One region of the Streptomyces sp. NPDC050560 genome, then DNA from elsewhere that is predicted to be linked to it. Evidence: riboswitches for the same ligand, from Rfam matches in the RefSeq annotation. Region 1 holds a riboswitch; the other holds the start of a gene.
What was found. Region 1 has a riboswitch for thiamine pyrophosphate ahead of ACIBIW_RS30655 (thiamine ABC transporter substrate binding subunit). Riboswitches for the same ligand answer to the same signal wherever they lie in the genome.

Region 1 (15,241 bases):
CTCGCCCGCCCCACCGGCTTCGCCGCACTCCCGGGCGGCACCTCCCGGCCCGGGCCGCTCGTCACCATGGTCGTCCTGGTCATCGTGGGCGCCGTCCTCATCCTCGGCGGCGCCGCGTACGGGCCCCTCGCGCGCCGCGGCGCACGCAGGCGCGGGCGCGCGGGACACCAGCGGGGGGAGTTCGCCGGTGTCGGCTGAGCACGCCGCGGACGGCCCCGGCGCACCCCCCGGGCCTCCGGCAACCCTCTCCGGCCGGCCGCTGCGCAGGGTGGCGCGCGTCGTCCTCCTCGATCCGGACGACCGCATCCTGCTGCTGCACGGCCACGAGCCGGGCGACGCGGGCGACGACTGGTGGTTCACCCCCGGCGGCGGCCTGGAGGGCGACGAGAGCCACGCCGACGCCGCCCTGCGGGAGCTCGGCGAAGAGACCGGGATCACACAGGTCGACCTCGGCCCCGTCCTGTGGCGCCGTATCTGCTCGTTCCCCTTCGCCGGAGAGCGCTGGGACCAGGACGAATGGTATTTCCTCGCCCGTACGGCCCAGACCCGTATCGCCGCCACCGGCCTCACCGACCTGGAGCGCCGCTCCGTCGCCGGAGCCAGATGGTGGACCTGCCGGGATCTCTCCCGCACCCGTGAGACGGTGTATCCGACCAGGCTCGCCGGGCTGCTGCGCCGTGTGCTCGACGAGGGGCCCCCGTCGCGTCCTGAGCTTCTTGACACGGAAATCGTCTGAGAGTCCGAGTGGCAGGCGCACAATGAGGGGACGCACGGCTGAAGGGGAACTGCCATGAGCGCCGAGGACCTCGAAAAGTACGAGACCGAGATGGAGCTGAAGCTCTACCGGGAGTACCGCGACGTCGTCGGTCTGTTCAAATACGTGATCGAGACGGAACGGCGCTTCTACCTCACCAACGACTACGAGATGCAGGTGCACTCCGTTCAGGGTGAGGTTTTCTTCGAGGTTTCCATGGCTGACGCCTGGGTGTGGGACATGTACAGGCCGGCCAGGTTCGTCAAGCAGGTGCGCGTTCTGACGTTCAAGGACGTGAACATCGAGGAGCTAAACAAGAACGACCTCGACCTTCCGGGTGGCTAAGTTATCCACAACTCGTGAGTTATCCACCAAGATCCACAAGGGGGCGGGGACTGCGCGACGGTGAGTGCCGAAGGAGGCACCCACCATGAACGCACCCCGCCGCAAGCCCGCCCGCACCCCGCGCCCCGCCCTCAGGACCCCCGCGCCCCACCGCGCACACCGCCCGGCCGCCCGCCGCACGGGCAGGCCCCCGGCCGACCGCTCCCGCACCGCCCTCGGCCGCTACGGCGAGACCCTCGCCGTCCGCCGCCTCACCGCGAGCGGCCACACCATCCTCGACCGCAACTGGCGCTCCGGCCCCGCGGGCGAGATCGACATCGTCGCCCGCGACGGCGACACCATCATCGTCGTGGAAGTGAAAACACGCAGGTCAGGTGCGTACCAGCACCCCATGGAGGCCATCACGGCCACCAAGGCGCAGCGCCTGAGAACCCTCGCGGAACACTGGCTCCACGCCCACCCCGACGCCCACGCCGCATCCGTGCGCATCGACCTCGTCGGCGTCGTCCTGCCCCACCGCGGAGCCCCCCTCGTCGAGCACGTCCGCGGGGTGGCCTGATGGGATTCGCCCGCACCTGCTCCGTCGCACTCGTCGGCGTCGAGGGAGTCGTCGTCGAGGTCCAGGCCGACCTCGAAGTCGGCGTCGCCGCGTTCACCCTCATCGGCCTCCCCGACAAGAGCCTCAGCGAAAGCCGCGACCGGGTACGCGCCGCGATCGTGAACTCCGGCGCCGAATGGCCCCAGAAGAAACTCACCGTCGGCCTCAGCCCCGCCGCCGTGCCCAAGAGCGGCAGCGGCTTCGACCTCGCCATCGCCACCGCCGTACTCGGCGCGGCCGACCGCATCGACCCCCGTGTCCTCCTCGACATCGTCATGGTCGGAGAACTCGGCCTCGACGGCCGCGTCCGCCCCGTCCGCGGCGTACTGCCCGCCGTACTCGCCGCCGCCGACGCCGGATACGAACAGGTCGTCGTCCCCGAGCGCAACGCCGCCGAGGCCGCCCTCGTCCCCGGCATCTCCGTCCTCGGCGTGCGCAGCCTGCGACAGCTCATCGCCGTGCTCACCGACGAACCCGTCCCCGACGAGGAGGAAGCCGACCGCGAGCACACGGGCCCCGACCCGTTCCTCGCCGCGCTCGCTCTCCCCGGCACCGGCCTCGGCGCGCCCCTCGCCGCCGGTGAGCCGGAGCCCGACCTCGCCGACGTCGCAGGACAGCACCAGGCCCGCACCGCGCTCGAAGTCGCCGCCGCCGGAAACCACCACATCTTCCTCAAAGGGCCCCCGGGAGCGGGCAAGACCCTCCTCGCCGAGCGGCTCCCCGGCCTCCTCCCGCCCCTCACCCCCAAACAGGCCCTCGAAGTCACCGCCATCCACTCCATCGCCGGGACGCTGCCACCGGGCCAGCCCCTCGTCGGACGGCCGCCCTACTGCGCGCCCCACCACTCCGCGACCATGGCCTCCCTCGTCGGCGGCGGCACCGGAATGCCCAAGCCGGGCGCAGTGTCCCTAGCCCACCATGGCGTACTTTTTCTGGACGAAGCGGCGGAATTCGCCAGCAAGGCGCTCGAAGCCCTCCGCCAGCCCCTCGAATCGGGCCACGTCGTCGTCGCCCGCGCCGCCGCCATGCTCCGCATGCCCGCACGCTTCCTCATGGCGCTCGCCGCAAACCCCTGCCCCTGCGGACGCTACGGCGCCCGCGACGGCGGCTGCGAATGCCGCCCCTCCGCCATCCGCAACTACCAGGCCCGACTCTCCGGCCCCCTCATGGACCGCGTCGACCTCCGCCTCACCGTCGAACCCGTCACCCGCGCCGAACTCCTCCAGCAGCACACCGGCGCCGAATCCACCGCCACCGTCGCCGCTCGTGTCGCCGCCGCGAGGGAACGCGCGGCCACCCGCTACGCGGACACCCCCTGGACCACCAACAGCCAAGTCCCCGGACACGAACTGCGCACCCGATGGCACCCCGCCCCGGGAGCGCTGCGCACCGCCGAGGACGACCTGGAACGCGGCCTCCTCACCGCCCGCGGGCTCGACCGGGTCCTGCGCGTCGCCTGGACCCTCGCCGACCTCGCGGAACACGACCGCCCCACCGCCGACGACGTCGCCCACGCACTCGAACTCCGCACCGGCATCCGCCGCGGCGTCCCCCTGGAAAGCACCCCCGCATGACCCGCCCCACCGACGAGGAGCGCCACGCGCGCGCCGCCCTCACCCGCATCCTCGAACCCGGCGACCGCCTCACCGCCCGCCTGCTCACCACCCACACCCCCACCGCGCTCATGGACCACCTCACCCGCGGCGGCGACCCCCCGCCCGGCGTCACCCCCACCCGCTGGGCAGGGCTCACCGCCCGCGCCGCCCGCACCCGCCCCGACGCCGACCTCGACGCCGCACACGCCGCGGGCATCCGCTTCATCTGCCCCGGCGACCTGGAATGGCCCACCCAACTCGACGACCTCGGCCCCGCCCGCCCCATCGGCATCTGGGCGCGCGGCGCCCCCGACCTGCGCGCCTGGGCCCTGCGCTCCGTCGCCATGGTCGGCGCCCGCGCCTGCACCGCATACGGCGCCCACATCGCCACCACGATCGCCGCACAGCTCGCGGAGCGGGGCTGGATCGTCGTGTCCGGCGGCGCCTACGGCATCGACGCCGCCGCCCACCGAGGCGCCCTCGGCGCCCGCGGAGCCACCGCCGCCGTCCTCGCCTGCGGCATCGACCACCCCTATCCCCGCGGCCACGAGCAGCTCATCGCCCGCATCGCCGCCCAAGGCCTCGTCCTCGGCGAACTCCCCCTCGGGGACCACCCCACCAGCAGCAGGTTCATCCAGCGCAACCGCGTCATCGCGGCGCTCACCCGTGGCACCGTCGTCGTGGAGGCCGCCCTCCGCAGCGGCGCCCTGTCCACCGCACGCCACGCCCAGCGCCTCGGCCGCCATGTGATGGGCGTCCCCGGCGCCGCGACGAGCGCCCTCTCGGCAGGCGTCCACGAACTGCTGCGGGCCGAGGGAGCGCTCGTCACCGACGCCGCCGACGTCGTCGAACTTGTCGGCGACATCGGCGAACTCCCCCCGCCCCGCCAGGGCCCCGTCCTGCCGCGCGACACCCTGCCTCCCGAGGCCGCCCGCGTCCTCGCCGCCCTGCCCGGCCGCGGCGGCGCCACCGCGCGCGACATCGCCTACGGAGCCGGTACGACGGCCGACGACGCGGTCGCCAGGCTGTACGAACTTCACTCGCTGGGGTTCGTCGAACGACATGGCGACAACTGGCAACTGACACGCCGGAAAACCCCGCCACCTTCACCCTTCACCCCGGACGTTGACCTTCCACATTGCGCCAACCGGTCGACGCCCGAAAGCCTTGACAAGCACAGCAGTTGAGATCGACACCCCCGGCGGCGAGCGCCGCACGCACCCGCTCCGGGGGGTCGAGCGGAACGTATCTGCGCATGTGCGGGCCGCCACCCTTCGCGGACCGCGACGCCTCAGTCACGCTACGCTCACGAGGAATCCGGCATCAGTCGCTCACCCCGCACCGACGGCCGGAACCGCACGGGCCGGCAGACCGACCGGCCCCACCAGATCACGGCAGAACGGCACAAGGCGACGAATGCCCCAGCACACCTCCGGGTCCGACCGGGCGGCGGCTCCCCCCGCCGCCCGAGGCGGCGTGCGGCCACCCGGCCCCTCGACACTCGACGAGCTGTGGCGGACGTACAAGGAGACCGGTGACGAGCGGCTGCGGGAACAGCTCATCCTGCACTACTCGCCGCTGGTCAAATACGTCGCGGGACGAGTCAGCGTCGGCCTGCCGCCCAACGTGGAGCAGGCGGACTTCGTCTCCTCGGGAGTCTTCGGACTCATCGACGCGATCGAGAAGTTCGACATCGACCGCGCCATCAAGTTCGAGACCTACGCCATCACCCGCATCCGCGGCGCCATGATCGACGAACTGCGGGCCCTCGACTGGATCCCCCGCTCCGTCCGCCAGAAGGCCCGCAACATCGAGCGCGCCTACGCCACCCTTGAGGCCCGGCTGCACCGCACCCCCACCGAGAGCGAGGTCGCCGACGAGATGGGCGTCGCGCTCGAAGACCTCCACAGCGTCTTCAGCCAGCTCTCCCTCGCCAACGTCGTCGCCCTCGAAGAACTGCTCCACGTCGGCGGCGAGAGCGGCGACCGGCTCAGCATCATGGACACCCTGGAGGACACGGCGGCCGACAACCCCGTCGAGGTCGCCGAGGACCGCGAACTCCGCCGCTTCCTCGCGCGCGCCATCAACACCCTCCCGGACCGCGAGAAGACCGTGGTCACGCTCTACTACTACGAGGGCCTGACCCTGGCTGAGATCGGCAACGTCCTCGGTGTGACGGAGAGCCGCGTCAGCCAGATCCACACCAAGTCGGTCCTCCAGCTCAGGGCCAAGCTGGCGTCGTTCGGACGGTGAGCGGGGCGGCGGCCGCGGGGGAGCGGCACCCGGCCCGCGCCTCATCCCCCGGCCGGCACCCCCGCCACCGGCAGCAGCCGTGAAGGTCCCGCGGGCAGCAGCCAGGGCGGCAGGAGCGACATCGGGTCCAGATACGCCTTCCCGCGGCGCAGCCCCCAGTGGAGACACGGCGCGGAACAGCGGTGGCGGCCCCGCTCCAGCAGCCCGACCTGTTGGCCGGGCCGAACCCGGTCGCCCTTCCGCACCGTCGGGAGCACCGGCTCGTACGTCGTACGCAGCGGTGGGCCGCCGGTGCCGTCCAATTCGATGGCGACGACGCCGCGTCCGGCCACCCGCCCGGCGAACGACACGGTGCCCGCGGCGACGGCCCGCACCGGCTCGCCCACGCCTGCCGCGACGTCCACCCCGCGATGGCCAGGGCCGTACGGGGTCGCCGGGGGCTCCCAGCCCCGCAGTACCTGCGGGAGCTGGTCCACCGGCCACGCCCTCGCCAACGGGGGCACGCTTGTCACCCCCGTCTGCGGGGACGGCTCCCGCGCGGCCGACCGGGCGCGTGGAGACCGCACGCGCTTGCTCTTGCGGGCCGCCGCAGGACGGCGCAGCGGCCTGCGTCCGCCGTCGCCCGTCTGGAACGAGGAGGCATGCGGCGCGGTCGGCCCCGAGGGCGGCGCGGACGCAGGAGGCGGTGCGGGCGGGGCGTCGCCGGGCGCCGGTTCCTGGGCGGCGCGCGCCATCCCGGCGGCCGCGGCGGCGGCGCCCACGGCCAGGGCGGCGGCTAGGCCGAGCACGCAGGTGGCGGCGCGGCGGGCGGTCGAGGTGCGGGCTGCGGCGCGCACCGCCTCCCGGGCGAGGGAAGCGGCGGGGGAGCGGCGCAGCAGGAGACGAAGACGCGAAGTGGTGGTCATGCCGGAACGATCTCGTGCCGGGACGATCCGTGGGGATCTTGGCCTGGATCTGTGGACTACTCGCCAGTTGTGGATAACGGCGTCACCCGCCGGGGTGTAGGTCCCGTACACTTCATGTGGCGATCCGGGACACCGGGTCGACTTCGCACGCCCCGACATCCTCCTCACCCGACGATGTCCGCGCTCCTCGGTCCCTCGTGGCACAGCGCGCCGGGGCGTCAGGTGCGACCGCCATCCGGCGGGCGCGACAACCGAGAACCAAGGAGAACACGGCCATGGCCGTCGTCACGATGCGGGAGCTGCTGGAGAGCGGCGTCCACTTCGGTCACCAGACCCGCCGCTGGAACCCGAAGATGAAGCGTTTCATCTTCACGGAGCGCAACGGCATCTACATCATCGACCTGCTCCAGTCGCTGTCGTACATCGACCGCGCCTACGAGTTCGTCAAGGAGACCGTCGCCCACGGCGGCACGGTCATGTTCGTCGGCACGAAGAAGCAGGCGCAGGAGGCCATCGCGGAGCAGGCCACCCGCGTCGGCATGCCCTACGTCAACCAGCGCTGGCTGGGCGGCATGCTCACCAACTTCTCCACCGTCTACAAGCGGCTCCAGCGCCTCAAGGAACTGGAGCAGATCGACTTCGAGGACGTCGCCGCCTCCGGCCTCACCAAGAAGGAACTGCTCGTCCTCTCCCGCGAGAAGGCCAAGCTGGAGAAGACCCTCGGCGGTATCCGCGAGATGCAGAAGGTGCCCAGCGCCGTCTGGATCGTGGACACCAAGAAGGAGCACATCGCGGTCGGCGAGGCCCGCAAGCTCAACATCCCGGTTGTCGCCATCCTCGACACCAACTGCGACCCCGACGAGGTCGACTACAAGATCCCCGGCAACGACGACGCGATCCGCTCCGTCACCCTGCTCACCCGCGTGATCGCCGACGCTGTCGCCGAGGGCCTCATCGCCCGCTCCGGCGTCGCCACCGGCGACTCGAAGCCGGGCGAGAAGGCCGCGGGCGAGCCGCTCGCCGAGTGGGAGCGTGACCTCCTCGAAGGCGAGAAGAAGGCCGACGAGGCCGGCGACAAGGCCGCGGCCCCCGCCGCCGACGCCGCCCCCGCCGAGACCGCCGCCTCCACCGAGACCGCCGCCCCCGCGGAGGCCGCCCCCGCCGACGCCGCGGAGAAGCCCGCGGAGCCGCAGGCCCCCGAGGCCCCGGCCGCGGAGACCGAGCAGTCCTGACCCGGGCAACGCCCTGACGGCGGAAGCGATGGCACCGTCCACCGCTTCCGCCGCCCCTCCGTGGGCCCGCGGGGACCGCCCCCCTCGGGCCCACGCCCTCCAAGACTTCGAGAAAGATTCAGGGACTCATGGCGAACTACACCGCCGCCGACGTCAAGAAGCTCCGTGAGCTGACGGGCGCCGGCATGATGGACTGTAAGAAGGCGCTCGACGAGGCCGAGGGCAACGTCGACAAGGCCGTCGAACTGCTCCGCGTGAAGGGCCAGAAGGGCGTCGCCAAGCGCGAGGGCCGCTCCGCCGAGAACGGCGCCGTCGTCTCCCTCATCTCCGACGACAAGACCTCCGGCGTCCTCGTCGAGCTGAAGTGCGAGACGGACTTCGTCGCCAAGGGCGACAAGTTCCAGACCGTCGCGAACGCCCTCGCCGCCCACGTCGCCAAGACCTCCCCCGCGGACCTCGACGCCCTGCTCGCCTCCGAGATCGAGGCCGGCAAGACAGTCCAGGCGTACGTGGACGAGGCCAACGCCAACCTCGGCGAGAAGATCGTCCTCGACCGCTTCGCCCAGTTCACCGGGGGCTACGTCGCGGCGTACATGCACCGCACCATGCCCGACCTGCCGCCGCAGATCGGCGTCCTCGTCGAACTGGACAAGGGCAGCGCCTCCGACGACACCGTCGCCGACGTCGCGAAGGACGTCGCGCAGCACATCGCCGCGTTCTCCCCGCAGTACCTCGCCCGCGAGGACGTACCCGCCGAGGTCGTCGAGAACGAGCGCCGCGTCGCCGAGGAGACGTCGCGCAACGAGGGCAAGCCCGAGGCCGCTCTCCCGAAGATCGTCGAAGGGCGCGTCAACGGCTTCTTCAAGGAGGTCACCCTCCTCGACCAGCCCTTCGCGAAGGACAACAAGAAGGCCGTCCGTAAGGTCCTGGACGAGGCCGGTGTCACCCTGAAGCGCTTCACCCGCATCAAGGTCGGCATCTGAGTCCGTTGGGCGACAGGGGCCCGGCCCGGCTAGGGTCGACCCAGCAGTCGCGCGCGTACGGTGCCCCCGTACGCGACGGACGCACGCAGATCTGACGAGGAGGCCATTGCCGCGCATGGGATGCCCATCACTCCCCACCGGCAATGGCCTCCTTCGTATGCGCACCGCGAGGAGATCTCCATGACCACCAGGGCCGACAAGGGCGACACGAGCGACGACGGCAAAGTAGCCGGACGCTTCCTGCTGAAGCTGTCCGGCGAGGCATTCGCCGGCGGCGGAGGACTGGGCGTCGACCCCGACGTGGTGCACGCCATCGCCCGGGAGATCGCCGCCGTCGTACGCGACGGCGCCGAGATCGCGGTCGTCATCGGCGGCGGCAACTTCTTCCGCGGCGCCGAACTCCAGCAGCGCGGCATGGACCGGGCCCGCTCCGACTACATGGGCATGCTCGGCACCGTCATGAACTGCCTCGCCCTCCAGGACTTCATCGAGAAGGAGGGCGTCGACTCCCGGGTCCAGACCGCCATCACCATGGGACAGGTCGCCGAGCCGTACATCCCGCTGCGCGCCGTACGGCACCTGGAGAAGGGGCGCGTCGTCATCTTCGGAGCCGGCATGGGGATGCCGTACTTCTCCACCGACACGACCGCCGCCCAGCGCGCCCTGGAGATCGACGCGGAGGCCCTCCTGATGGGCAAGAACGGCGTCGACGGGGTCTACGACTCCGACCCCAAGAAGAACCCCGACGCGGTCAAGTTCGACTCCCTCGGCTACGGCGAGGTCATCACGCGCGACCTCCGCGTCGCCGACGCCACCGCCGTCACCCTCTGCCGCGACAACAAGCTGCCCATCCTCGTCTTCGAGCTGCTCAAGGAGGGCAATATCGCGAGGGCCGTCAAGGGTGAGAAGATCGGCACCCTCGTAGGCGACCAGAGCGCCCGCGCCTGACACCGGGCGCAGCCGCCACCAGAGGGATGGACAAAGCCCTGCCGGAGGGACACCGTGCAGGGAAAGAGACGCGACCCAGCCGGCCGCCACCCACGGGATGCCGGACCCGCTCAAGACACGCAGGAGCAAGTGGTGATCGAAGAGACCCTCCTCGAAGCCGAGGAGAAGATGGAGAAGGCCGTCGTGGTCGCCAAGGACGACTTCGCCGCGATCCGCACCGGACGCGCACACCCGGCGATGTTCAACAAGATCGTGGCCGACTACTACGGTGCGATGACCCCGATCAACCAGCTCGCCTCGTTCTCCGTGCCCGAACCCCGCATGGCCGTGGTCACCCCGTTCGACAAGACCGCGCTGCGCAACATCGAGCAGGCCATCCGCGACTCCGACCTCGGCGTCAACCCCAGCAACGACGGCCACATCATCCGGGTGGTCTTCCCCGAGCTGACCGAGGAACGCCGCAGGGACTTCATCAAGGTCGCCAAGACCAAGAGCGAGGACGCCCGGATCTCCATCCGCGCGGTACGCCGCAAGGCCAAGGAGACCATCGACAAGCTGATCAAGGACGGCGAGGTCGGCGAGGACGAGGGCAGGCGCGCCGAGAAGGAACTGGACGACACCACCACGAAGTACGTCGCCCAGGTGGACGAGCTGCTCAAGCACAAGGAATCCGAGCTGCTCGAGGTCTGATGAACCACTCTTCCTGGGGAGCGCCGCCACAGACCGGGCACCCGCAACCCTGGCCCCCGCACGCCCAGGGGGCGGCCCCGGCGGGTCCCGCATACGATGCGCACGGCGCCCAGCAGACTCGGCCCATGCCCATCGTGCCCGACGAACCCGCGAGCGGCGGATACCAGGGGGACGGTGCGGGAGCCGGCTCACCGAGCGGCGCCCCGTTCCGTGCCCCCACGTCGCAGCCGCAGCCCGAGCCGCAGGAGCCCATGCCCAGCGCCCCCCAGCCGCAGCCGGCGCCGGCCCCGCAGAAGAAGAGCGCGGGCCGCGACCTGGGTGCGGCCATAGGGGTCGGCCTCGGCCTCGGGGTGGTGATCATCGCCTCGCTCTTCGTCGTCAAGGCCGTCTTCGTCGGCGTGATAGTCGTCGCCGTCGTCGTGGGCCTCTGGGAACTCACGTCGCGCCTGAGCGAACGCAAGGACATCAACGCGCCCTTTGTACCGCTCGCGGTCGGCGGCACCGCCATGGTCGTCGCCGGTTACGTGCGCAACGCCGAGGGCGCCTGGGTGGCCATGGCGCTCACCGCGCTCGCCGTCCTCGTCTGGCGCATGGCGCAGTCTCCGCACGGCTACCTCAAGGACGTCACGGCGGGCGTCTTCGCGACGTTCTACGTGCCATTCCTCGCCACGTTCGTCGCACTGATGCTCACCGCCGACGACGGACCGCGGCGCGTACTGACGTTCCTGATACTGACGGTCGTCAGCGACACCGGCGCCTACGCCGTCGGCTGGCGCTTCGGCAAGCACAAGCTCGCGCCCCGCATCAGCCCCGGCAAGACCCGCGAGGGCCTGGTCGGAGCCGTCGCCTTCGCTATGGTCGCCGGGGCGCTGTGCATGCAGCTCATGGTCGACGACGGGGCCTGGTGGCAAGGGCTCCTCCTCGGCCTCGCCGTCGCGGCCAGCGCCACGCTCGGCGACCTCGGCGAGTCCATGATCAAAAGGGATCTCGGGATCAAGGACATGGGCACGCTCCTGCCCGGCCACGGCGGCATCATGGACCGCCTCGACTCCCTGCTGCCGACCGCGCCCGTGGCCTGGCTGCTGATGGTGGTCTTCGTCGGCTCCTGACCGCGTTACGTCGCGCCCGCATGGCGCCCTGGTCCGCGTGCGCGGCGGGGGCGACGGTGCGGGCGCTGCGTATGTAGCGGAGCACTCGCGATATACGGGGCGCGCTACGTCGGTCCGTGCGCCGTAGCCTCCGCGGGCCCCGTTACGTCGCTACGTAGCCTTTCGCGCCGCTATATCGCGTGCCGCTACGTCGCGCGAGGCTGCACCGTTCGACGGTGCGGCGCTACGTACGTAGCCACGGCGCCCCACCCATGCCCCAGCCAGCGCCCTCCCACGTAGCCCCGCTCCGCCCCCGTGCTACGTTTCCCACACCCCACGTAGCGCCCCAGCCGCGACGTACCCCCTGCCCGCGACGTATCCGCCGCGCCCCATCGCCCGCTACGTCTCCACCCCCTCCACCCACGCCGCACCCTCGCACCCTCCCGGGTCTGCGACACTGGACGAACCATGCCTGAACCCGGAGTCCTCACCTTCGTCGCGCCCCGCGGAGCCAAGAAGCCGCCGCGGCACCTCGCCGACCTCACCCCTGCGCAGCGCAAGGAAGCCGTCGCGACGCTCGGCGAGAAGCCGTTCCGCGCCAAGCAACTGTCGCAGCACTACTTCGCGCGTTACGCGCACGACCCTGCGCAGTGGACGGACATCCCGGCGGGCGCGCGGGGCCGGCTCCAAGAGGCGCTGCTGCCGGACCTCATGTCCGTGGTGCGGCACATCAGTTGCGACGACGGAGCGACCCGCAAGACCCTGTGGCGGCTGTTCGACGGCACCCTCGTGGAGTCCGTCCTGATGCGCTATCCCGACAGGGTCACCATGTGCATCAGCTCCCAAGCCGGTTGCGGCATGAACTGCCCGTTCTGCGCCACCGGGCAGGCGGGACTCGACCGCAACCTGTCGACGGCGGAGATCGTCCACCAGATCGTCGACGGCATGCGCGCGGTACGCGACGGCGAGATGGGCACGGCCGACGACGCCGCGGCCCACGGTGCACCCACCCGCCTGTCCAACATCGTCTTCATGGGCATGGGCGAGCCGCTGGCGAACTACCGGCGCGTCGTCGACTCCATCCGCCGCCTCACCGACCCCGAGCCCGACGGCCTCGGGCTCTCCCAGCGCGGCATCACGGTCTCCACCGTCGGCCTCGTCCCCGCCATCCACCGCTTCGCGGACGAGGGCTTCAAGTGCCGCCTCGCGGTCTCCCTGCACGCGCCCGACGACGAGCTGCGCGACACCCTCGTCCCCGTCAACACCCGCTGGAAGGTCCGCGAGGTCCTGGACGCCGCCTTCGACTACGCGCACCGTTCGGGGCGACGTGTCTCCATCGAGTACGCGCTCATCCGCGACGTCAACGACCAGGCATGGCGAGGAGACCGCCTGGGCCGCCTCCTCAAGGGCCGCCACGCCCACGTCAACCTGATCCCGCTGAACCCGACTCCGGGCTCCCGCTGGACCGCCTCGCGCCCCGAGGACGAGCGCGCCTTCGTCGACGCCATCGCAGCGCATGGCGTCCCCGTCACGGTGCGCGACACACGCGGCCAGGAGATCGACGGGGCCTGCGGGCAGCTCGCGGCGTCCGAAAGGTGAACTTGTACGCTGGGGACGGTACGCGGTCCTTAGTGGACATCACGCGCGTACGGCACACGTGACGACGGACATCTTCATATTCCGACAGGGGAGCGCCACAGCGCTGAGAGTGCGGCATACGCTCGGACGAGCGGACAGGCCGCAGACCCTCTGAACCTCGCCCGGGTCATTCCGGGTAGGAAGTTCGGACCTACTCAAGCTGTTGCGCCCTGCCCACGCCCGCGACGGGGCCGCACCCGCAGCGGGTGCGAAGGGCGGGGCCGCGTCTCTTCCTGGACACCCAGGAGGACAAACAATGGGCACCACAAGAAGGATCTCGGCCGTCGTACTGGCGGCCGGACTCGGCGTCGGCACGCTCGGCGCGTGCTCCGACTCGGACTCCGGCAGCGACGCGGCAGGCGGCTCCGGGGACTCCAAGACCGTCACCCTCGTCAGCCACGACTCCTTCGCGGCGTCCAAGAGCGTGCTCGCCGACTTCCAGAAGACCACCGGCTACAAGCTGCGGGTCCTCAAGGACGGCGACGCCGGGCAAGCCGTCAACAAGGCGATCCTCACCAAGGACCACCCCCAGGGAGACGTCTTTTTCGGCGTCGACAACACCCTGCTGTCGCGCGCCCTGGACAACGGCCTGTTCCAGACCTACGAGGCCAAGGGCGCCGGTCAGGTCAAGGCCCAGTACCGCGTCGACCAGGACAAGAACCGCGTGACTCCCATCGATACCGGCAGCATCTGCGTCAACTACGACAAGAAGTACTTCACCGGCCACAAGATCCAGCCGCCCAGGACCTACGCCGACCTCGCCAAACCGGCGTACAAGAACCTCCTCGTCACCGAGAACGCCGCCACCTCCTCGCCGGGCCTCGGCTTTCTCCTCGGCAGCGCGGCCCAGTACGGCGACAACGGCTGGCAGACCTACTGGAAGAAGCTCAAGGCGAACGGCGTCAAGGTCGTCGACAGCTGGGAGCAGGCGTACAACACCGAGTTCTCCGGCTCCGCGGGCGGCAAGAAGGCCAAGGGCGACCGGCCCCTCGTCGTGTCCTACGCCTCCTCGCCGCCTTCTGAGGCCATCTACGCCGACCCGCAGCCCGCGCAAGCGCCCACGGGCGTCTCCTCCGGCACCTGCTTCCAGCAGACCGAGTACGCCGGCCTCCTCAGCAACGCCCACAACACCAAGGGCGGCAAGGCGTTCCTGGACTTCCTGATCACCAAGAAGTTCCAGGACGACATGCCGCTCAACATGTTCGTCGACCCCGTCGTGAACGGAGCCCAACCCCCCGCCTCGTACCGCAAGTACGCCGTCCAGGTGACGGACCCGCACACCATGGCGCCGAGCCGCATCGCCGACCACCGGGACGACTGGGTCGACTCGTGGACCGCACTCGTACTGAAGTGAGGACCGGAGGACGTAGCGCCGGGACGTCGCGGGCGGACGTCGCGCGCGGAGCGCTCATGACGGTGCCCGTCGTGTTCTTCGCGGCCTTCTTCGCCTACCCCGTCGTCGCGATCGTGGGACGCGGACTGAACACCGGCGACGGGCCGCGGCCCGGCAGGATCTGGGACGTGCTGGGCCGCCCCGGGATCGGCGACGTCCTCTGGTTCACGACATGGCAGGCGCTCGCCTCCACGGCGCTGACGCTCGCGATCGCCCTGCCCGGCGCCTACGTCTTCGCCCGCTTCGACTTCCCCGGCAAGCGGCTGCTGCGCGCCGCCGTCACGGTGCCCTTCGTACTGCCCACCGTCGTCGCGGGAACGGCGTTCCTGGCCCTCCTCGGCCACGGCGGCCTCCTCGACGAGCTGTGGGGCGTACGGCTCGACACGACCGTCTGGGCGATCCTGCTCGCCCATGTCTTCTTCAACTACGCCGTGGTCGTCCGCACCGTCGGCGGGCTGTGGGCTCAGCTCGACCCGCGCCAGGAGGACGCTGCGCGTGTCCTGGGAGCCTCCCGCTGGGCGGCGTGGCGCAGAGTCACGCTCCCCGCCCTCGCCCCCGCCGTGGCGGCCGCGGCGCTGATGGTCTTCTTGTTCACGTTCACGTCGTTCGGCGTCGTACAGATCCTGGGCGGCCCCGCCTACTCCACCGTCGAGGTCGAGATCTACCGCCAGACCGCCGAACTCTTCGACCTGCCGACGGCCGCGGTGCTCACCCTCGTGCAGTTTGTCGCGGTGGGCCTCGTTCTCGCCGTCCACGCGTGGACGGTGCGGCGCCGCGAGGGCGCCCTCAGGCTCGTGGACGCCGCCACGACGTCGCACC
Region 2 (15,241 bases), on a different contig from region 1:
TGAGCCCGGTGCGCACCCGGATCTCCACGGCCGACTGGTACGCGCAGGACTGGCTGCCGATGCCGTATCCGGCGAGCCGGGTCAGGGTCTCGGGGAACTGGCGCTACGAGCCGGTCGGCCGCACCCTGGTCGGCGACCACGGGCAGACCACGCGCGGCGCCGACTACGACGTGGAGAGCCTGCTGGTGCGGCCGACGGCGCAGCAGCTCGCCGACGCCTCGGAGCCGCCGCCGGACGTGCGCAAGGAGTTCACGGAGGTGCCGCACTCGCTGCCCTCCGTGGTGCACGAGGACGCCCTCAAGGTCACCAGGGGCGCCGCCAACGACTACGAGCGCGCGGTGAAGCTCCAGGACTGGTTCGCGGTCGACGGCGGTTTCACCTACAACACCCAGGTGCAGGCGGGCAGCGGCTCCGAGGCCATCGCCCGGTTCCTGAAGGAGAAGGAGGGCTTCTGCGTCCACTTCGCCTTCACCATGGCCGCGATGGCCCGCACCCTTGACATACCGGCGCGGGTCGCGGTCGGCTTCACGCCGGGCACCCCGCAGGCGGACGGCACCATGTCGGTGGGGCTCAAGGACGCGCACGCGTGGCCCGAGCTGTACTTCGAGGGCGTGGGCTGGACGAGGTTCGAGCCGACCCCGACCCGGGGCACCGCGCCCGACTACACGCTCGACCAGACCCCGAGCACGGGCACCGACGACCCCACCCAGCCGTCGCAGGAGACGTCTGACGAGCCGTCGGTGTCGCCGTCGGCCTCGGAGAGCTGTTCCGTGGAAACGAAGAAGCTCGGCGGCTGCGAGTCGGCGGTGCCGCAGATCGCGGGCGGCGGGGACGGCGGCACCCCGATCGGGCTGATCCTCGGTGTGACGCTGGGCGCCCTCGCCGTGCTGCTGCTTCCGCTGCTGCCGATGCTGTGGCGGATGCGGCTGCGGGCCCGTCGGCTGGGCTCGCCCGGGCGCACCCCGGTGGACGCGGCGGCGCGCACGCTCGCGGCCTGGGCGGAGATCACGGACACCGCGTGGGACTACGGGATCGCGCCGGACGAGTCCCAGACCCCGAGGAGCGCGGCGGCCCGCATCGTCAGGGCGGCGGGCCTCGACGGCGAGGGCGCCGAGTCGGTGCACCGGGCGGCGGGCGCGGTGGAGCAGGTGCTGTACGCGCCCGCGCCGGTGGCGGCGCCCGGCGTCGGGGACGACGCCCGGCGGGTGGCCGCCGCGCTGGGGGCAGCGGCGGGCCGGGCGGCACGGTTGCGGGCATTGTTCGCACCGCGTTCCGCCGTTCGGGTGACATGGGCCCTGATGGACCGCTGGCTCGTCGTCAGGGGCCGGTGGGCGGACCAGGGCCGACGACTGTGGGGACGGCTGCGGGTCCGCAGGGCGTAAGCGGCAGCCGGAGGGCGGCGGTGGGCAGGGCGTGACGGCCCTGAGGGCGGCGCCCGGTGCCCGGCGCCTGTGGGGACGGGGGCGGGCGCCGGGCGTAGCCGCGGGGGAAGGCGGCGGGACGCGGGCGCAAGGGCGTCGGAAGGCGGCGGTGGGCAGGGCGTGGCCGCGTCGGAAGGCGGCGCTTGGCGCCGTGCCGGGGACGGGGGCGCCCGGCGCCCCGGCGCCCCTCTCCCCCGCGCCGTCCCGGCGCCCGTGCTCTCTCGTCGCCGCAGGCAAAAAAAGAGGGGCACCCGGGGTGCCCCTCTGCCGGCTTCTGCGGAACGAGAACCGGTGGTGTCCTGTGGAGAGCCGGTGGCCTACTGGCCCCGCTCGTCCTGGCGGCGCTGCCACCGCTCCTCGATACGGTCCATCATCGAACGGCGTCCACGGCCCTGGCGGCGGGCCGTACGGCTGCCTGGCGCACCCTGCTGCGGCTGCTCACCCGGCTTGGGCGCCTTGCGCCAGCCGGTCACGGCGAGGACGGCACAGCCCAGCATGACGAGGAAACCCACCACGCTGACCCAGATCTGCTGGGCGACCATTCCAGCCATGAGGAGCGCGATACCCACGAGGAAGCCCACGACCGCCTGGTACACCCGCCGCCGGGTGTACTTACGCAGCCCGCTTCCCTCAAGCGCTGTCGCGAACTTGGGATCTTCGGCGTACAGCGCTCGCTCCATCTGCTCGAGCATTCGCTGCTCGTGCTCCGAGAGCGGCACGGAGTCCTCCTCATCGTGCAGTCGCCGGGGCGACCGGGGGGTTCCCTTCAGGATAGGCAGGGAATCGCCCCCGTGAAACCCGCCCCTCTACGCCAATTCACCATCCGGACCGTCCGGAAAGGGGCACGGCCCACAGGCACGCATTCCCCGACGCTCGGCCCCTCATGCCGAACGGTCTGCCTCGATCATACGGCGCCGAACGCCCGATCGGGGGCCCTGTGGCGTACTCCATGTGCGGCTGCTGCGCTGATCAGGGCGGCGTCACGGACAGTGCGTCCGGGCCGGGACCCGGGGCGGTCCGTGACCCGTCACAGCGGGCGCTCAAACCTCCGCTGTCACTTCGCGTTCGCCGAGCACGTGGAGCTGGGTGGCGACGGAGTGAAAGGCGGGCAGGGCGGCGGCCGCGGCCTCCAGCCTCAGCAGTGCCTCGGCGGCACCCGGCTCGGTGTCGACGAGGACGCCGGGCACCAGGTCGGCGAAGACCCGTACCCCGTGGACGGCGCCGACCCGCACGCCCGCCTCCGCGGCCAGCGCGGTGAGCTGCTCGGGGGTGAACCTGCGGGGCGTCGGGTCGCCCTCGCCCCAGCGGCCCTCGGTGCTGGTGAGGGCGCGGTGGGCCTCGGTGAAGCGGCCCGCGAGGGCGCGGGCGAGCACGGCGCCGCCCGCCCCGGCGGCGAGCAGGCTGAGGACGCCCTCCGAGCGCAGCGCGCCGACCACGTTGCGCAGGCCCTCGGCGGGGTCGTCCATGTGCTCAAGGACGCCGTGGCACAGCACGGCGTCGTAGCCGCCGCGCTCGGCGACGTCGAAGAGGCCGTGCGCGTCGCCCTGGACGCCGCGCACCCGGTCAGCGACGCCCGCCTCAGCGGCGCGCCGCTCCAGCGCGAAGAGCGCGTTGGGGCTGGGGTCGACGACGGTGACGCGGTGGCCGAGGCGGGCGACGGGCACGGCGAAGTTGCCGCTGCCGCCGCCGGTGTCGAGCACGTCGAGCGGCCCGCCCTCCGCGGCCCTCGCACGGCGGTCGAGGGCGTCCTGGAGGACGTCCCAGACCACGGCGGTACGGAGGGCTGCGCGGGGGCGCATCGGTTCCGGCACTGCGGTGACTCCTCGGCGCGGCACCGCCTGGGAGTGGGCGGAGCGATGAGCGTGGCGCTCCCCTGCCGCGCTGTCCGGCCGGGGGCGTCGGGCGCCACCACCCTATTGCCTCCCTGCGGCGGCCCCGGCCACGGCGCCCCCGGCGCACGCCGCGTGGCTCATCCGGCGTCGGGCATGCCGTCCTCCCGCTGTCTCGGCTGGGGCAGTACGGGCTGGAGCACGAGCATCCGCTCGACGAGGCGCAGGAACATGGCCACGTCGCGCAGGAGGTCGTCGGCGTCGCGGGGGCTCGCGGCGCCCCTGATGCCTGCCTCGGCGCGGGCCCTGCGGGCGGCGCCCGAGGCGAACAGGGCGCTCCACTCGGCCAGTTCCGGCGCTATCTCGGGCAGCACCTCCCAGGCGCTGCGGATTCTGGGGCGGCGCCTGGTGGGCGGCTCCGGGCGGCCGCGGGCGGCGAGGACGGCCGCCGCGGTGCGCAGGGCGGCGAGGTGGGCGGTGGCGTAGCGCTCGTTGGCGGTGGGGAGCGCTGCGGCCTCGTCGAGGCCCGCGCGGGCCTGGGCGAGCAGTTCGAGCGCGGCGGGCGGGGCCCCGGCGCGGCGCAGCACCGGGTGGATGTCACCGGCGGGGCCGGTCTCGGACGGGGCAGGGCCGGTGGCGCGGCGCCATGACGCGGCGGTGGAAGAACGAGCCATGACGAACCTCCTGTCGTCTGTGTGACGGCACCGTGGCCGTATGTACCCATCGTGGGGCACACCACTGACAATCGGTTCTGACCTGGCCTTTCGCCCCGATCCTTTGTTCGAAACCGGGGCCGGGCGAGGCCGGGGCGGGAGGCGGGAAGGGCGCGCGAGGGCGTGAACGGAAGAGCCGGAGAGAGGCGCATGAGCGGAGGAGGGGCGCGTGGGAAGGTGAAAGGTCCGGCACGGTGCTCCCCCGTGTCCCCCGACGTCCCCCGTCGCCGTGCCGGAGCCTCACTCCCCGTGCGGGGCCCGGCGCTTCGGCGTCCCGGCCCCGGGCGCGCTGCCGGGTCGAGCCCGGCAGCGGCCAGAGGGCGCTGCGCCGTTCCGCCGCCCCGTGTCGGCGGTTCCGGCGCGGCGCGCCCTGCTGTGACCACACTCTGCCGCCGACACTGATCGCGAACCATCCGCAGGAGTACTCATCTGCCGGTCTGAGTACCCGTACTCACCGGTACCCGTACTCACCCGCCGGGTCCGAGGGGGCCGCCGTGGGCGTCCTAGACTTCCGGGCATGCGTGAGATCGCGGTGGTCGGGGCGGGGATGGGGGCGATGGCGGCGGCGGCGCGGCTCGCGGTGGCGGGCCGGCGGGTGGTGGTCTTCGAGCGGAGCGAGACGTACGGGGGGTCGCTGGGGGTCGTCGAGCGTGACGGGTTCCGCTTCGACACCGGGCCCGGGGTGCTGCCGCTGCCCGCGGTGTACCGCGACCTGTTCGTGAAGACGGGCCGGGCGGCGCTTGAGGAGCGGGTCGTGCTGGAGCAGCGGGAGCCCGCGGTGCGGCATGTGTTCGCCGACGGCGCCGTGGTGGACCTGCCCAACGCGTCGCGCGCCGGGGTCGGTGCGGCGCTCGACGGCGCGCTCGGCCGGGACGCGGGGGCGCGCTGGGCGCAGTTCATGGACCGCGCGCGCGAAGCCTGGAACCGCTCGCGCCGCCCGCTGCTCGAAGAGACCCTGTGGCCCAACTGGCAGGTGCTTGCGGAGCGTGAGCCGTATCCCGCGCGGGCGCCCCGCAGGCTGCTGCGCCGGGGCACGCCGCCGACCACCCTCGCCGGTGTCGCGCAGGCCGAGTTGGGCGGTGACGCGCGGCTGCGGGCCCTGCTGGAGCACTACGCGCTCGTCCACGGCCTCGATCCGCGCTCCGCGCCCGCCGCGGCGGCCGTACTGCCCTATCTGGAGCAGACGTTCGGCGTCTGGTCGGTCGCGGGCGGGCTGCGCGCACTGGCGACCGCGCTCTACGAGCGCTGCCGTGAGCGCCGCGTCGTCTTCCGCTTCGGCAGCGAGGTGACAGGGGTGCGGGAGAAGGACGGCGCCGCGGCGGGCGTGGTGACGGCGGACGGCGCGGTGCACGAGGCGGACGCGGTGGTCGCCGGGGTCTTCCCCGCCGCGCTCGACGCGCTCTCGCCCGCCCCGGTGCGCGGCCCTGGCGAGGTCGGCGGCATGGCGTCGGCGCCGAGCAGGCTGACGGTGCTGCTCGCGCTGCGCGGGGCCGCGGCCGCGGGGGCGCCGGTGCGCACCGTGGTGCACACCCCGGATCGCGGGGGCGAGTTGGAGGCGGTGTTCGGCGCGGAGGCGCGCGGGGTGCCCGCCGCACCCACCGTGGTGGTGCGGCGGACCAGTGACCCGCTGCTGGTGCCCGACGGCGGCCACGAGGCGGTGACCGTGACCGCGACGGTGCCCGCGGGCGCCGAGGTCACGGCGGCGGACGTGGAGCGCCTCGTGGAGCGGGCGGGCGCCGCGGTCGAGGGGCTGCGGGAGCGGCTGCTCTGGCACGAGGCGCGCACCCCAGCGGACATCGCCGCCGCGACCGGGGCGCCGGGCGGCGCGGTGCCGCCGCCCGCCCTGCCCGCGGCCGGCGGGCGGCTGCTGCATCCGGCCAACTCCACGCGCCTGCCCGGCCTCTACGCGGTCGGCGGCTGGTCGCACCCGGGCGGCGGGCTGCCGCACGCCGGGATGTCGGGCGCGCTGGCGGCCGGGCTGATCGTGGAGGGCCCCGGCTTCCAGGGGTCGCGCTAGCGGGCCCGGCCAGGGGCCGGGGCGGGCGTATGCGGGGTCAGTAGCCGTACGGGCGGCCGTCGTACCCCTGGCCCTGGGGGTCGGCGGGCTGGTGGCCCCGGGGGTCGTCGGGCCGGCCCTCGCCGTAGGGCGCGCTGCCAGGCTCCTGGTAGGGGTAGGGCTGCTGCTCGGGCGGGAGTCCGCCGCCGTAGCCGCCGTGGGTCTCGCGCTGCTGGGGGACCCAGACGCCGCCGGGCGGGGTGTCGGCGCCGTACCCGGCGTCCTGCCCGTACGGGTCGGCCTGGGCGCCCTGTGCGCCGTAGTGCTGCGCGGCGTAGGGGTCGGGCTGGTAGGGCTGCTGTGTGTCGCCGTAGCCGGAGGCGTACTGCTGGGGGTCGTAGCCGCCCTGGCCCGGGTACGGGTCCGCGTACGCGGCGTACTGCTGCTGGCCGGTGTCGTAGCCGTACGCCTGCTGGTCCTGGCCCTGCCCCGTGTCGTAGCCGTAGCCGCCGTAGCCGGGGGCGGCGGTGGCATACGCTGGGTCGCCCGCGTAAGACGGGTCGCCCGCGTAAGACGGGTCGCCCGCGTAGGACGGGTCGCCCGGGTAGGCGGGGTCGCCGGTGACCGGGTAGCCGTCGGCGCCCGGGTAGGGATGGCCGCCGGGGGGCGTGTCGGGGGGCGGGGGCGTCTGGTAGGCGTCGTAGCCCTGGTAGCCGTCGTAGCCGCCCTGGGCCGCCTGGCCGTCCGCGGCCGCGGCGTGCTCCGGGGGGTCGTCCGAGTAGACGCCGTACTGGCCGGTGTCGTCGGGCATGGCCTCCGGCTCGTAGACGGGCGGCGGTCCCGGCGCCGCCTCGGGCTGCTGCGCGTACTCCAGGTCCGACACCTCAAGGGTGGGCTCCTGGGGGGCGGGCGGGCCCTGCATCTTGCGGCGCCTGCTGGCGCCCGGCCTGCCGCCGATCGCCCAGCCGGTCGAGAAGCCCTTGCGGAACGAGAGCGTCACATACGTCTGGCCGACGGCGAAGGCGACCGCGCCGAGCGCGATCACCGGCACCGAGGGCAGCACCACGCCGACGACGACGAAGAGGAAGCCGGTGAAGGCGAGCAGCCGCCACCGCAGCCGCGCCTTGTACTGGAGCAGTACCTCGCCGAGCAGCCAGAGGGCCACGAAGCCGAATGCGATGTAGAGGACCGTCCAGCCCATGTACGCCCCTCCTGGAACAACCGCCGCCGCCCGGACAGGCTACGGCTCGTCTAGACCTGTGGTTGGTGCAGCCCGAGGTTCTCGTAGATCTCCAGCGTCGCCGTGGAGTTGTTCAACGTGATGAAGTGCAGCCCCGGGACGCCTTCGTCGAGCAGCCGCGCGCAGAACTCCGTCGCGAACCCGATACCGATGGAGCGTACCGCCGCCGGGTCGTCGCGGACCGCGAGGATGCGCTCTTTCAGCTCGGGCGGGAAGACGGCGTTGCTGAGCTGCGGCAGCCGCTCCAGCATCCGCACGCTGGTCACGGGCATGACCTCGGGGATGATGGGGGTGTCGCAGCCCCGCGCGGCGACCAGGTCGCGCAGCCGCAGATAGGACTCGGGCCGGAAGAACATCTGGGTGATCGCGTAGTCCGCGCCCGCGCGGCACTTGTCGACGAAGTGCCGTACGTCGCTGTCCTCGTCGCGCGAGCGCGGGTGCGTCTCGGGGAAGGCGGCGACACCGACGCAGAAGTCGCCCGACTCCTTGATGAGCCGCACCAGGTCGGCCGCGTAGGTCAGGCCCTGGGGGTGCGGGACCCAGTCGCCCATGGGGTCGCCGGGCGGGTCGCCGCGCACCGCGAGCATGTTCCTGATCCCGGCGTCCGCGTACCGCCCGATGGCGTTGCGCAGTTCCGCGACGGACTGGTCGACGGCGGTGAGGTGGGCGACGGGGGTGAGGGTGGAGTCCTCGACGATCTGCTCCGTGGTGCGCACCGTGCCCGAGCGGGTGGAGCCGCCCGCGCCGTACGTCACCGAGACGAAGCTCGGCGCCACCGCCTCCACCCGGCGCAGCGCCTTCCAGAGGTTCTGCTCCGCTTTGCGGGTCTTGGGGACCGGGAACTCGAAGGAGAACGTCGTCTTGCCCGCCGCGAGCATGTCGCGCACGGTGCGTGCGCGGTCCGTTCGCGTGGAGGAGGTACCGGTGGCCATAGGTGCAGGTTAGCCAGACCGTGGCGGTATCCGAACCGGGAGCGCCTGAATGGCGGGGTTTGGGCGGATGGTGTCCACGGAGTGGGACGCGGGGAGGGCCGTGGGGGGGCATGGGCGCGTTCCGGTGGCGGGGCCCGGGGGCGTTCAGGTGGCGCGCAGCCGCTTGCTGAACTCGGACGCCGCCGCGTGCGGGTCGTCGGCCTCGGTGACGGCCCGTACGACCACGACCCTGCGCGCGCCCGCGGCGAGCACCGCGTCGAGGTTGCCGAGGTCGATGCCGCCGATCGCGAACCAGGGGCGGGCCGTGTCGAGCGAGGCCGCGTAGCGCACCAGGTCGAGCCCGGGGGCCGGGCGGCCCGGCTTGGTGGGGGTGGGCCAGCAGGGTCCTGTGCAGAAGTAGTCCACGCCGTCCTGGAGGGACGCCGCCATCGCCTCGGGTCCCGTGTGGGTGGAGCGGCCGATCAGGGGGCGCTCGCCGACGATGGCCCTCGCGGCCGGTACGGGCAGGTCGCCTTGGCCGAGATGGAGTACGTCGGAGCCGATGGCGCGGGCGATGTCGGCGCGGTCGTTGACCGCGAGGAGCTTGCCGTGGCGGCGGCAGGCGTCGGCGAGCACCTCCAGGTTCGCCAGCTCGTCGCGGGCCTCCATGCCCTTGTCGCGCAGTTGCAGGATGTCGACGCCGCCCGCGAGGACCGCGTCGGCGAACTCGGCGAGGTCGCCGCGGCCGGTGCGGGCGTCCGTGCACAGGTACAGGACGGCGTCGGCGAGCTGGGTGCGCGGTGCGGTGGTGGGCATGGTCGTGGTCTCCCCCGGCGGTGTGCGGTCGAAGCGGGCGCCGTGCGGGGGCGCCCGCCCTGTGGGGGCGTACGGGGCGCGTCGCGCGCCCCGTACGCGGTGGTGCGATCTGGGTGGGACGGGGTCAGACGGCCAGCGCCTGAGCGCGGCGCTTCACCTCCGTGCCGCGGTTCTCCGCGAGCGCCTGGGCGGGGGTGCCCGGCAGGCTCGCGTCGGGGGTGAAGAGCCACTCCAGCATCTCGGCGTCGGTGAAGCCGTCGTCCCGCAGGAGCGTCAGGGTGCCGGTGAGGCCCTTGACGACCTTGTCGCCGTCGATGAACGCGGCGGGCACGTGCAGGGCGCGGTTCTCACCCCGGCGTACGGCGATGAGCTGGCCCTCCTTGACCAACTGGCGGACGCGGGTCACCTCGACGTCGAGCATCTCGGCGATGTCGGGGAGGTTGAGCCAGGCGGGGACGAGAGCATCGATTTTTGCGTCAATCTCGGTCACGGGACAAGCGTGCCATCTTGGACGGGGGGTCGGAAGCGGGGTGCCTCCCGGCGGGGGGATGTCATCCCTTGCACCGGGGCTCCGCCCCGGGCCCGGAGGGGGTGGGTGGGGGCGGTTCTGTGTGGTCCCCGGAGGGGGAATTTGTTGTCCGTGGTCCGGGTGGGTTCGGCACCGCCGGGGGCGGCCGATTGGGTTGGGCGCCGTTGCGGCGGGATTTTTCACACGTGCGGTCAGAGGGTGGCCGACTTCAGGGGGATCGTGGGGTTGGGGAGGGTGGTGGGGTTCATGGGGGTGGCGGTGGCGATGAGTTTGCGGGACTGGGTGAGGTCGCGGGGGCGGCCCACCGTCAGGGTGGCGGTCAGGCGGGAGTCCCGCAGCCAGCAGACCGTCCAGGAGGGCTCCGCGGGGTCACCGCGCCACAGGAGGGTGTCGGCGGGCGTGTGGTGGCCCGCGTACTGGACGAAGCGGCCGAACTGCTCCGACCAGAAGTACGGCACCGGGTCGTAGGTGGCGGGCGCCTCGCCGACGATGTTGGCGGCGACCGTGCGCGGCGCCTGGAGCGCGTTGTCCCAGTGGTGCACGAGGAGCCGTTCGCCGCTGCGCCGCGAGGGGTACGAGGCGCAGTCGCCGGCCGCGTACACGCCGGGCAGCGTGGTGCGCAGCGACGCGTCGGCCGCGATCTCCCCGTGCGTGCCGAGGCCGATCCCCGAGCCGGCGAGCCAGCCCGTCGCGGCGCGTGCCCCGATGCCGACCACGACGGCGTCCGCGGACAGCCGCGCGCCGTCCCCGAGGACGACCGCGCCCGGCTCGACGCGCGCCACACGCGCGCCGGTGCGCAACTCCGCGCCCGCCTCCGCGTACCAGGCGGCCATCGGGGCGGCCACCTCGGCGGGCAGGGTGCCCGCGAGCGGCCGGTCGGCGGCCTCCACGACGGTCACCGCGCAGCCCGCCTCGCGCGCGGCCGTGGCGAACTCCGCGCCGATCCAGCCCGCGCCGACGACCACCACGTCCCGCTGCCCGGCGAGCACGCCGCGCAGCCCCGCCGCGTCGTCGAGGGTGCGCAGCACGTGCACCCCGGGGGCGCCCTCGGTGCCGGGCAGCCCGATCGGCTCGGCGCCGGTCGCGAGGACCAGCGTGTCGTAAGGGAACGGGCCCGCCGAGGTGTCCAGTTCGCGGTCGGCGGGCCGCAGCCCGCTCGCGCGCACCCCGAGGCGCAGCGCCACGCCGAGCCCGTCGAAGTCGATGTCGAAGGCGGAGCCGTCCGCCTTGCCGAGCAGCACCGCCTTGGACAGCGGGGGCCGGTCGTACGGCGGGTGCAGCTCCTCGCCGAGCAGGGTCACCGGGCCCTCGAAGCCCCGCTCGCGCAGGGCCACCGCCGTCTGCACCCCCGCCATGCCCGCACCGACGATCACCACACGGTGTTCGGGACCTGCCTGCCCTGTCCGGCCACGCTGCCGGGTCTGTTCGATCACCACGCCACGATAGTCAGCCGCCTCGTGCCGGTCGGCGGTGGCCCCGGTGACCTCCCGCACAGCAGACGGCGCCTTACTGGCGGCGGGCGCGTCGGGTTAGGGTGAAAAGCGCAGGAGCACTCGCGGGAGCCCGGACGCACCGGGCTGAGAGGGAGGCTGGGCGGCCTCCGACCGTACGAACCTGATCCGGGTCATTCCGGCGAAGGGAGGGTTGTGACACTCATGGCGTCTTCTCCACCACCCACACCCCCGCCCGCGGCACCGGCGGCCGCGTCGGTATCCGTTGCGGCGGCGCAGTCGGCGTCGCCCCGTGCGGACGCGGCGGAGCGCGCGCCCGACGCGCTGGTCGTCGGCGGCGGGGTCATCGGCCTCGTCACCGCCTGGCGGGCGGCGCTCGCGGGGCTGCGTACGACGGTCGTGGACCCGGCGCCGGGCGGCGGCGCCGCGCAGGTCGCCGCGGGCATGCTGGCCGCGGTCACCGAGCTGCACTACGGCGAGCAGGCGCTGCTCGCCCTGAACCTGGCCTCGGCCGAGCGCTACCCCGATTTCGCGCGGGAGCTGACCGAGGCGACGGGACAGGACATCGGCTACCGCAGGAACGGCACGCTGTCCGTCGCGCTCGACGCGGACGACCGGGCGCACCTGCGCGAACTGCACGCCTTCCAGGCCCAGTCGGGGCTGCACGCGGAGTGGCTGGCGGGCCGGGAGTGCCGTCGGCTCGAACCGATGCTCGCGCCCGGTGTGCGCGGCGGGCTGCGGGTCGACGGCGACCACCAGGTGGACCCGAGGCTGCTGTCGGCGGCGCTGGTGACGGCGTGCGAGCGGTCCGGGGTGCGCTTCGTGCGGCGGTGGGCGGCGGCGCTCGACGTGGCGCGTGAGCGCGCCGTGGGCGTGGTCCTCGACGACGGCACCCGGCTGGCGGCGGCGCGGACCGTGCTGGCCTGCGGCAGCCTCAGCGGGCGCCTCGACGGGGTGCCCCCGGCGGTGCTGCCGCCGGTGCGCCCGGTGAAGGGGCAGGTGCTGCGGCTGACGGTGCCCCCGGAGCGTGCGCCGTTCCTGACCAGGACGGTACGGGCCATGGTCCGCGGCAGCCAGGTCTACCTGGTGCCGCGGCTCAGCGGCGAGCTGGTCGTCGGGGCGACGAGCGAGGAGATGGGGTGGGACACCACGGTCACCGCGGGCGGCGTCTACGAGCTGCTGCGCGACGCCCACGAGCTGGTGCCCGGCCTCACCGAGCTGCCGCTGACCGAGACCAGCGCGGGGCTGCGGCCCGGCTCCCCCGACAACGCGCCGCTGCTCGGCCCCACCGCGCTCGACGGGCTGCTGCTGGCCACCGGGCACTTCCGCAACGGCGTCCTGCTCACCCCGCTCACCGGGGACGCCCTCGCCGAGGCCCTGACGACGGGCGAACTGCCCGAGGTGGCCAGGCCGTTCACGCCCGGGCGGTTCGCGCCGCAGGCGCCGTACGGCACGGCGGCCCCGCGGGCCGCGGGGCAGGAGCGGCCGGTATGAGTCCCAGGAAGAACACGGCGAGCAACGACACCGCCGACACCGCCGACGGCGCCGTGTGCACCGTGTCCGTGAACGGCGAGCCGCGGGGGCTGCCCCCAGGCACCACGCTCGCGGCGCTGGTCGCGGGCCTCACCAGCGCCCACTCGGGGGTCGCTGCGGCGGTCAACGAGGCCGTCGTACCGCGCGGCGCGTGGCCGTCGACGGCGCTGTGCGACGGGGACCGGGTGGAGGTCCTGACGGCGGTCCAGGGAGGTTGACCATGACGGACACGTACACCGGCGCCGAGGGGCCCGCGGGCGCCCCGGCCCGGGACACAGGCACAGGCGAAGGCGCGAGGGCCGGTGACGGCGACCCGCTGGTGCTCGGCGGGCTCACCCTCGCCTCCCGGCTGATCATGGGCACCGGCGGCGCGCCCAGCCTCGACGTGCTGGAGCGCGCGCTCGTCGCGTCGGGGACGCGGCTGACGACGGTGGCGATGCGGCGGCTCGACCCGGGCGTCCAGGGCTCGGTGCTCTCGGTGCTCGACCGGCTCGGCATCGCGGTGCTGCCGAACACCGCGGGCTGCTTCACCGCGGGCGAGGCCGTGCTGACGGCGCGGCTCGCGCGCGAGGCGCTGGGCACCTCGCTGGTGAAGCTTGAGGTGGTCGCGGACGAGCGGACCCTGCTGCCCGATCCTGTGGAGCTGCTGGACGCCGCGGAGACCCTGGTGGACGACGGTTTCACGGTGCTGCCGTACACCAACGACGACCCGGTGCTCGCGCGCCGTCTTGAGGAGGCCGGGTGCGCGGCCGTGATGCCGCTCGGCTCGCCGATCGGGTCGGGGCTCGGTATCCGCAACCCGCACAACTTCGAGCTGATCGTGGAGAACGCGCGCGTGCCGGTCATCCTCGACGCGGGCGCGGGCACCGCGTCGGACGCGGCCCTCGCCATGGAGCTGGGCTGCGCGGGCGTGATGCTGGCGTCGGCGGTGACCAGGGCGCGGGAGCCGGTGCTGATGGCGGAGGCGATGCGGGCCGGGGTGGAGGCGGGGCGGCTCGCGTACCGGGCCGGGCGCATCCCGGTGCGGCGGATCGCGTACGCGTCGTCGCCCCGCGAGGGCGTCGCGGCGCTGTCGGCGGGGGCCGCGCACGACCCGGAGCGCCCGGCGTTCTGAGGGGCGGCAGGGGGCGCGGCGCGGGCCGGGCGGGGGCCCGCAGCCGGGCGCGCCGGGTGTCACAGCTCGGCACCAGCCATGTGCCGGTATGCGACCGGCCGACGTGGGGTGTCGGCGGGGCCTCGTAGACTCACGACGTGGATACGAGCCTCAAGGACCCCCTCGTCGGGCAGGTACTCGACGGGCGCTACCGCGTCGACGCGCTGATCGCGGTGGGCGGTATGGCCACGGTCTACCGGGCCCTGGACACCCGTCTCGACCGGGTGCTCGCGCTGAAGGTGATGCACCCGGCGCTGGCCGCCGACGCGTCGTTCGTGGAGCGCTTCATCCGCGAGGCGAAGTCCGTGGCCCGGCTCTCCCACCCCAACGTCGTGGCGGTCTACGACCAGGGCGCCGACGGGCAGTACGTGTACCAGGCGATGGAGTACGTGGCGGGCTGCACGCTGCGCGACGTGCTGCGCGAGCGCGGCGCGCTCCAGCCGAGGGCCGCGCTCGACATCCTTGAGCCGGTGCTCGCCGCGCTCGGCGCCGCGCACCGCGCGGGCTTCGTGCACCGCGACATGAAGCCGGAGAACGTCCTGATAGGGGACGACGGCCGGGTGAAGGTCGCCGACTTCGGCCTGGTGCGCGCCGTGGACTCGGTCACCAACACCACGGGGACCGTGCTCGGCACGGTGTCGTACCTGGCCCCCGAGCAGATCGAGAAGGGCGCGGCCGACCCCAGGGTCGACGTGTACGCGTGCGGCGTCGTGCTCTACGAGATGCTGACGGGCCGCAAACCGCACGCGGGCGAGTCCGCGGCGCAGGTGCTGTACCAGCACCTCAACGAGGACGTGCCGCGCCCCTCCGACACCGTCCCCGGGCTGCCGGCCGCGCTCGACACGCTGGTCGCCGCGGCGGCGGCGCGGGCGGCGGCCGGGCGGCCCGAGGACGCGGTGGCGCTGCTCGCCCGCGTCCGCCGGGCCAGGGAGGGCCTGACGGCGGCGCAGCTCGACGCGGTGCCGCCCGGCGCGCTCGCGGCAGGGCACGACAACGCCGAGGACCGCACCAGCGTCATCCCGCGGGCCGCGGCCCGTATCCTGCCGCGCCCGCTGCCGGTCGGCGACGACGACGCGGCCGACGCTGAAGGCCCTGGTGGCCCCGGCGGCCCCGGCGGCGGCTCCGAGGACGAGCTGAACCGCACCAGCAGGCTCGCCCCGCCGCCGCCCGGGCCGCCGGGGCCGCGCGGGCGCCGGTTCGTGCCGCCCCGCAGGGGCACCCTGATCGCGGTGCTCGCGGTCCTGGTGGCGCTCGCGGTGGGCGCGGGGGTCTGGTACATCAACTCGGGCCAGTTCACCAAGGTCCCGCCGCTGCTGGCGAAGACGGAGGCGCAGGCGAAGCAGCGGCTCGGGGAGGCCGGGCTCGGCGTGGGCGACATCACCCGCAGGCACAGCGACAGCGACGAGCGCGGCACCGTGATCTCCACCGACCCGGCCGCGGGCAGCCGTATCAGGGACCACGACAAGGTGGGGCTCACCATCTCGCTCGGCCCCGACACGGTGAAGGTGCCGAGGCTCGAAGGGCTCTCCCTGGGCGACGCGAAGTCCGAGCTGGCCTCGGCCGGTCTTGAGGCGGGCATGGTCACGCAGGAGTTCGACGACGACGTGGACAAGGGCTCGGTGATCTCGACGTCCCCGGCGGGCGGTACG

Region 2: it holds a riboswitch for thiamine pyrophosphate, as region 1 does, so the genes downstream of both, thiO (glycine oxidase ThiO) here and ACIBIW_RS30655 (thiamine ABC transporter substrate binding subunit) in region 1, are expected to answer to the same signal.

What each region holds. Positions count from the first base shown of each region.
Region 1 is NZ_JBITGT010000016.1:68,259-83,499, forward strand. It holds gene lepB (signal peptidase I) at 1-198, shown strand, start outside; gene ACIBIW_RS30590 (NUDIX hydrolase) at 188-736, shown strand; gene ACIBIW_RS30595 (DUF2469 domain-containing protein) at 791-1,099, shown strand; gene ACIBIW_RS30600 (YraN family protein) at 1,185-1,658, shown strand; gene ACIBIW_RS30605 (YifB family Mg chelatase-like AAA ATPase) at 1,658-3,271, shown strand; gene dprA (DNA-processing protein DprA) at 3,268-4,479, shown strand; gene whiG (RNA polymerase sigma factor WhiG) at 4,709-5,545, shown strand; gene ACIBIW_RS30620 (M23 family metallopeptidase) at 5,587-6,450, opposite strand; gene rpsB (30S ribosomal protein S2) at 6,726-7,682, shown strand; gene tsf (translation elongation factor Ts) at 7,811-8,665, shown strand; gene pyrH (UMP kinase) at 8,846-9,613, shown strand; gene frr (ribosome recycling factor) at 9,746-10,303, shown strand; gene ACIBIW_RS30645 (phosphatidate cytidylyltransferase) at 10,303-11,412, shown strand; gene rlmN (23S rRNA (adenine(2503)-C(2))-methyltransferase RlmN) at 11,860-12,990, shown strand; TPP riboswitch at 13,067-13,190, shown strand; gene ACIBIW_RS30655 (thiamine ABC transporter substrate binding subunit) at 13,286-14,383, shown strand; gene ACIBIW_RS30660 (ABC transporter permease) at 14,440-15,241, shown strand, end outside.
Region 2 is NZ_JBITGT010000006.1:200,472-215,712, forward strand. It holds gene ACIBIW_RS15595 (DUF3488 and DUF4129 domain-containing transglutaminase family protein) at 1-1,382, shown strand, start outside; gene ACIBIW_RS15600 (DUF3040 domain-containing protein) at 1,739-2,140, opposite strand; gene ACIBIW_RS15605 (class I SAM-dependent methyltransferase) at 2,462-3,232, opposite strand; gene ACIBIW_RS15610 (SAV_6107 family HEPN domain-containing protein) at 3,391-3,924, opposite strand; gene ACIBIW_RS15615 (phytoene desaturase family protein) at 4,481-5,980, shown strand; gene ACIBIW_RS15620 (hypothetical protein) at 6,018-7,160, opposite strand; gene metF (methylenetetrahydrofolate reductase [NAD(P)H]) at 7,211-8,131, opposite strand; gene thiE (thiamine phosphate synthase) at 8,276-8,926, opposite strand; gene ACIBIW_RS15635 (Rv2175c family DNA-binding protein) at 9,051-9,416, opposite strand; gene ACIBIW_RS15640 (NAD(P)/FAD-dependent oxidoreductase) at 9,647-10,888, opposite strand; TPP riboswitch at 11,001-11,113, shown strand; gene thiO (glycine oxidase ThiO) at 11,111-12,400, shown strand; gene thiS (sulfur carrier protein ThiS) at 12,397-12,657, shown strand; gene ACIBIW_RS15655 (thiazole synthase) at 12,660-13,553, shown strand; gene pknB (Stk1 family PASTA domain-containing Ser/Thr kinase) at 13,691-15,241, shown strand, end outside.